DNA from 2 places in the Corynebacterium epidermidicanis genome. Region 1 is predicted to be linked to the other one. Evidence: predicted binding sites of a transcription regulator. Region 1 holds the regulator's gene; the other holds the start of a gene.

Evidence for each region. The regulator HspR, encoded in region 1, represses chaperone genes until heat shock. The targets are predictions, from matches to a motif close to ANNTGAGTNNNNNNNACTCANNT.
Region 2: clpB (ATP-dependent chaperone ClpB) is a predicted target of HspR. The motif match lies at 1,219-1,241, and genes of this name have one in related genera.

Annotation. Positions count from the first base shown of each region.
Region 1 covers NZ_CP011541.1:2,384,951-2,388,365, forward strand. Annotated here, with positions in the region: gene CEPID_RS10930 (DsbA family protein) at 1-155, shown strand, start outside; gene CEPID_RS10935 (NAD-dependent epimerase/dehydratase family protein) at 152-1,084, opposite strand; gene CEPID_RS10940 (heat shock protein transcriptional repressor HspR) at 1,115-1,510, opposite strand; gene dnaJ (molecular chaperone DnaJ) at 1,581-2,765, opposite strand; gene CEPID_RS10950 (YciI family protein) at 2,961-3,338, opposite strand.
Region 2 covers NZ_CP011541.1:315,454-318,868, forward strand. Annotated here, with positions in the region: gene CEPID_RS01475 (LLM class flavin-dependent oxidoreductase) at 51-1,121, opposite strand; gene clpB (ATP-dependent chaperone ClpB) at 1,282-3,415, shown strand, end outside.

The DNA of each region.
Region 1 (3,415 bases):
CCGTGCTCCAGCAAGCGCAACAATACGGTGGCTCGCTTGGTGTCAATGGCACGCCGGGGTTCCTCATCGGCACCAAGTTCGTCTCCGGTGCTCAGCCAACCGATGTGTTCAAGAAAACCATCGATCAGCAGTTGGCACAGTCAGCCCGAGGTTAGTCGCGGAAGTAATCCACGGTGCGACGCACACCCTCCTCGATAGCGACTTCCGGCTCCCAGCCCAGGACTTCCTTCGCTCGAGCGTAGGAAAGCGCAGAGCGCGGAACGTCGCCCAGGCGGGCCGGGGCGTCTTCCGGCTGGTCAGGTGCCCCGGCAGCGGCAGCGACGAGGCTGTGGAGTTCACGGTCCGTCGTCTCCACGGACGTTCCGATATTGAACCGCATTCCGCCACCCTTAGAGCCACTGGCGAGGTAGAACGCGCGGACAACATCGCCAACATAGACGTAGTCACGGGTATTGCCACCACCGCCGAAAACACGCGTCGGCTGTCCGGCGAGCAATCGCTGGGAAAAGATAGCTACTACCCCAGCCTCACCGTGCGGGTCCTGCCGTGGCCCATACACATTCGCGGGTGCGATGTGAGAGCAATCCAGCTGGTAGAGATGGCGGAAGGTGTTGAGGTAGATTTCGCCCGAGACCTTAGATGCCGCGTAGGGCGAGTGTGGGTCCACCGGCACGGTTTCATCGACTGGGTAGTTTTCCGGCACGCCGTAAATGGAACCTCCTGAGGAGGTGAATACGATTTTGCGCACGTGGTTCTGCCGAGCGGCGTCGGCAATGCGGATGGTGGAGAGAATGTTCGTCTCGGCGTCGTGGAGCGGGTCCGCTACTGAGTTGCGGACGTCGATTTGCGCTGCGAGGTGGAAAATAACCTCGGGGCGGTGCTCGGCCAGGAAAGCATTGAAGTCGAGCTCGAGGATATCGGCTTCTACAAAGTGCATCCGGCCAGTTTGCTCAGCTTGTTGCAGATTCTCGCGTCGACCTCGACTGAGGTTATCGACCACGACCACGTCGTGTCCTTCAGCGAGCAGGAGATCTACGAGATGGGAGCCGATGAAACCGGCGCCGCCTGTAACTAGTGTGCGCATGGCACTAGATTACCGCGGTGGACGCTGATTTCACCCCCGCTTGCGGTTCCGGCGTGGCTCCCACATGACCACCGCAGTGGAGCGAGGCACGTGTACCAACTCCCCTTGAGGTCGCTGGGTGCGCCGTTGCGCGGACTCTAGTTCCTTTTTGAGCTGGTCGTTTTCGGCGCGTAGTTGCTCATTTTCCCGCGTGAGCTCGATTATCGACTTGATGCCTGCTAGGTTCACGCCTTCCTCTTGGGAAAGTCGTTGGATTTCCCGGAGCAGATCGACGTCCCGACGCGAATAACGCCGTCCGCCACCCCGCGTGCGTTGCGGGATAACGAGCCCCATGCGGTCATAGGTTCTTAATGTTTGCGCGTGCATTCCCGCAAGCTGAGCCGCCACCGAGATCACGAAGACTTCTTTGCTTTCGTCAGCTGCCATGTCACGCACCTCCTTGAACATCTCTTAGTTATTGATGGTTGCTGAGTTGGGGCCAAGTTGAGAGGCGAAGCTAGCTCAGCCCTGCCCAGCCTGCTCGTGGGTTGTAGCCGGCATCTTTGGCTGCCTGTGCATAGGTGCGCAGTGCGGATGCCTCTGCAGCGCTGATGTCCTTAGGCACGTGCACTTCAACCTTGACCAATAGGTCGCCCTTCACTCCGGAGCTTCGGGTGATGCCACGGCCTCGGACCCGGAGGATTCTCCCGCTCGGTGTCCCGGCTGGCACTTTCACCCGGACTGGGGCTTCGAGGGTAGGAACGGTGATGGTGTCGCCGAGGGCAAGTTCTGTAAATGACACCGGGACTGTCACTTCGAGGTCATCGCCCTTGCGGGTGAACACCGCGTCCTTCTTGACTGACACCGTGACAAATAGGTCACCGGCCGGCTTCCCATTTGGTCCAGCCTCACCTTGCCCGGCGAGTCGTACCTTTTGCCCATCTTCTACCCCGGCAGGAATGCGCACTGTAATGGAGCGAGTTCGCCGAACCGTGCCGGTTCCCGAACAGGTAGCACAAGGGTCGGTGATGACCTGCCCTGTCCCGCCACAGGTGGTGCAGGGAGCGGAGAAACCGAAGGCACCCTTGTTTTCCGATTTGAAACCGGTGCCGTTGCAGTCACCGCAGGTCGATGGGTTACCCGACCGAGATCCCGAACCGTGACAGTCAGTACATGGCGCGTCTCCGCTGAGCTGGATTGGCAGGGTGGTGCCCTTGGCGGCCTCTCGGAACTCTAACGTGATGTGCGTTTCGACGTCCGCCCCGCGAGTCGGCGTCGCTGCGTGGCGGCCAGCGCCACCGCGGTTGAAAAGGCCACCGAAGATATCCCCAAGGCCACCGTCGCCAGCAAATCGGCCTTCTCCGAAAAGGTCCGACGCGTCGAAGTTTTGCGACGTCCGAAACCCTCCCGAAAATCCGGGACCTCCGTTCCCGCCGAAGCCACCCAATCCTCCGAATCCGCCGGAGGCGAGGAGGGCCTTGAGCTCGTCGTATTCTTTGCGCTTCTTGTCGTCACCAAGCACGCTGTAGGCCTCGGCTGCCTTCTTAAAGCGCTCCTCAGCTGCCGAGTCACCTGGGTTTTTGTCTGGGTGGTTGTCTCGGGCTAACTTGCGATAGGCCTTTTTGATTTCGTCCGCACCTGCGGAGGAAGATACTCCGAGGTCACGGTAGTAATCCTTCTCGGCCCACTCATTGTGCGCCATAGTCTTCTCTCCTTGATTAATGAATTTCTACATTTAGTTTTGTTTTAGGGCCGACATCCCCGCCGTTGGGGGTCGGCAATTTGTAGTGGTACTGCACGGACGAATGCTAACTTGAGTCTACCGGACTGAACTTTGGGAAGCTACTACCTATAACGCGTACGTTCGGCGTTTATTCCTCCCACTGATCGCTGCAAACTATCCCTGCAGTCGACGCAACTCAACACCCTGGCCACACGCTTCGCTTGCCGCACGCGCCAGGTCCTCCGCTGCCTCATGATCAGGGGCCTCGATGACCCAAAAACCGCCCACGAATGGTCCCGAACCCACCGGCCCATCAGCTACGGAATACGCCGTGACAACCGCGCCGTCATGTTCGCTTACGACTTTTTCTACGCGACGAGCATCTTCCGGAGGAGTCAATCCACAAGCGAACACAAAAGCATCCTTTTCCATGAGTTTCTTGTTGAACATCTCCACTCTGGTGATCGCTTCAGCCTGCTGGGCTGGGCTTTCGTACGCGCCGGCTGCGTGGACGCCGGGATCATGGAAAACGGAAATTATATATTGCGCCATGGGTTTTCCTTAAGTTAGGTGCGGTGGGTTGAGATGGTCGAGAAGGGAGCATGGAAAGCAGCTACCGCACTCCAGTT
Region 2 (3,415 bases), 620 kb from region 1:
GCGGGCGGCTTCAAAGGCAATCGGCGGCCGATTGCGGAAGGAAGTCCCGGCTAATCGATTGGGTAGCCGGTGACAGGCCCTTCGGTGTTTGGTTGCCAACCGAGCGCTGGTGCGACATGCGTTGCGAAGTTTTCCAGGATGCGAGCGTTGATGTCTACGCCCATCCCGGTCGGCAGGGTGAGCAGTAAGGTGTCAGCCGCGGCGATTGCTGGGTCGGCTTTGAGCTGCTCGATGAGTTGGTCGGGCTCGGCGGCGTAGCTGCGCCCGAAGGTGGAGGCACCTACTCCCGGGAGGTGTCCCACCTGGTCAGAGCTACCGCTTTCCAAGCCAAAAAGCTCGTGGTCTTGGGCGCTGACCAGCGGGAAGATGGATCTGGAGATGGAGACACGTGGTGTCCAACCGTGTCCGGCTGCTTTCCAGGCTGCGCGGTAGCGTGCGATTTGTTCGGCTTGGATTTCGCCGAGACTTGGCCCGTCCACTTCGGAGACAAGCGTTGAGGACATCAGGTTGACTCCGTCGCGGGCGGTCTGCTCGGCACTGCTGTGCGTGCCAGAGCCCCAGTAAATGCGTTCGCGCAGGCCAGGGGAGTGTGGGAAGATTGGGAGGGGAGTCCCCGGCTGGAACATATTGGGATATTGCTTGCCGAGTGGGGCTGCTTTGGCGAAAGCGGAGCCGTCGATGGCGTCGAGAAATAGCTCCCACTTTGTGCGGGCAAGATCTGAGCCATCTTCGCGTTCTGCCTGGTAACCGAACGCTTCCCATCCTTTGTCGGCTGCTTCGGGGGCGCCGCGGGAGAGTCCGAGTGCGATGCGTCCCTGAGCTATCTGGTCGAGGGCCGCGACTTCTTCAGCGAGGTAGAGCGGGTTTTCGTAGCGCATGTCTATCACGCCGGTTCCCACCTCAATGCGCTTGGTACTGCCGGCCACTGCACCGAGCAAGGGCATGGGCGCAGATGCCTGGGGTACGAAGTGATGCACTCGGAAAGAGGCGGTATTGACGCCGATTTCGTCGGCGGCTTGTGCGAGTTCGATGTGGATCCGGGCCATTTCGGTGGCGTCGGGGCCAGGTTGGGCAGGGGAAAGTGAGTAGTGGCCGAAGCTGAGGAAACCAAATGCCTTCATGAGGCCATCCTACACCCGCATGGTTGACACATCAACAACTAAACTTGAGTACGGTGATATCAAGTAGTGGTGTGTGATAAATCACAGCGCAAATTGCAGTTGAGTGGAACAGACTCAACCTTTTGCTCGTTGAGCTAGATAGAAAGAGAGGACACACCGCATGAATTCATTTAACCCAACCACTAAAACCCAGGAGGCGCTGCAGGGTGCCCTGCAGAACGCGTCCAAGAACGGCAACCCGGACATTCGTCCAGCCCACCTACTTATCGCGATTCTCGAACAAGCCGATGGCATTGCCGCTCCCGTATTGCAGGCCACGGGAGCGGATCCTCGCGTCATCATTGGGGAAGCCGCTGCGATTGTGGCCAAGTACCCGTCGGCAAGCGGGGCAAATATGGCCAACCCACAGTTCAACCGCGATGCCCTCAACGCGCTCACCGCAGCTCAGGAATTAGCTGGCGAGCTTGGCGACGAGTTCGTCTCCACCGAAGTCTTGCTGGCCGCCATCGCGCGAGGCGAAGACGACGCCGCCAAGCTGCTGCATGCACGCGGGGCGACTTATGACACGATCAAGGCGGCATTTCAGTCGGTGCGCGGGTCGCAGAAGGTGACATCCCAAGACCCAGAGGGGCAGTTCCAAGCGCTGGAGAAGTACTCGACGGATCTGACCAAGCTCGCTCGAGAGGGCAAGATTGATCCAGTTATCGGACGTGATGAGGAGATTCGACGCGTCATTCAAGTGCTGAGCCGACGCACGAAGAATAACCCGGTGCTCATTGGTGAGCCAGGTGTCGGTAAGACCGCGATCGTGGAAGGACTAGCTCGACGCATCGTTGCCGGTGACGTGCCCGAATCGCTGCAGGGTAAGACTCTGATTAGCCTTGACCTCGGTTCGATGGTCGCCGGTGCCAAGTACCGTGGCGAGTTTGAAGAGCGCCTGAAGGCGGTTCTCGATGAAATCAAGGCGGCTGAAGGGCAGGTCATCACCTTTATCGACGAGCTGCACACCATCGTTGGTGCTGGCGCGAGCGGTGAATCCGCCATGGATGCCGGCAACATGATCAAGCCGCTGCTGGCACGAGGTGAGCTGCGCCTTGTCGGTGCCACCACGCTGGAGGAATACCGCAAGTACATCGAAAAGGATGCTGCCCTGGAGCGACGCTTCCAGCAGGTTTATGTCGGCGAGCCTTCAGTAGAAGACGCGATCGGCATTCTCCGTGGACTCAAGGAACGCTACGAGGTACACCACGGCGTACGGATCCAGGACTCGGCTCTGGTGGCTGCGGCCACGCTGTCCGATCGCTACATCACCTCGCGCTTCCTGCCCGACAAAGCTATTGACCTCGTTGACGAAGCCGCATCCCGGCTGCGCATGGAAATCGACTCCTCACCACAGGAAATCGACGCACTCGAGCGCGTTGTTCGTCGCCTCGAAGTCGAAGAAATGGCGCTGGAGAAAGAATCCGATGCCGCATCGAAGATGCGACTGGACAAGCTGCGCCAGGAGCTCGCCGATGAAAAGGAACGTCTTGGCGAACTCAAGGCGCGTTGGCAGAACGAAAAGGGATCCATCGACCGCGTGCGCACCGCCAAGGAGGAGCTGGAGCGCCTCCGTGGTGAATCCGAGCGCGCGGAACGCGACGGCGATCTCGGCCGCGTAGCGGAGCTGCGCTACGGCCGAATCCCAGAGCTCGAGAAGGAAGTGGCGGAAGCCGAATCGAAGGTCGAAACCTCGATGGTCACGGAGGAGGTCACCCCGGACACTATCGCGGATGTGGTTTCGGCGTGGACTGGAATTCCTGCCGGAAAGATGATGCAAGGCGAAACCGAGAAGCTGCTCAACATGGAAGCTGAGCTGGGCAAACGCGTGGTCGGCCAAAAGGAAGCCGTGGTTGCTGTTTCCGACGCCGTTCGACGCGCCCGCGCTGGTGTTGCCGATCCGAACCGACCCACCGGCTCCTTCCTCTTCCTTGGCCCAACAGGCGTCGGTAAGACGGAGCTAGCCAAGGCGCTGGCCGAGTTCCTGTTCGACGACGAACGCGCCATGGTCCGCATCGACATGTCCGAGTACGGCGAGAAGCACTCCGTGGCCCGACTCGTCGGTGCCCCTCCGGGATACGTCGGCTACGACCAGGGAGGACAGCTCACTGAGGCCGTGCGCCGCAGGCCGTACACCGTCGTGCTTTTCGACGAAGTGGAAAAAGCACACCCGGATGTCTTCGACGTCCTGCTGCAGGTTCTCGATGAAGGTCGCCTGACCGACGGACAGGGCCGGACCGTGGACTTCCGCAACA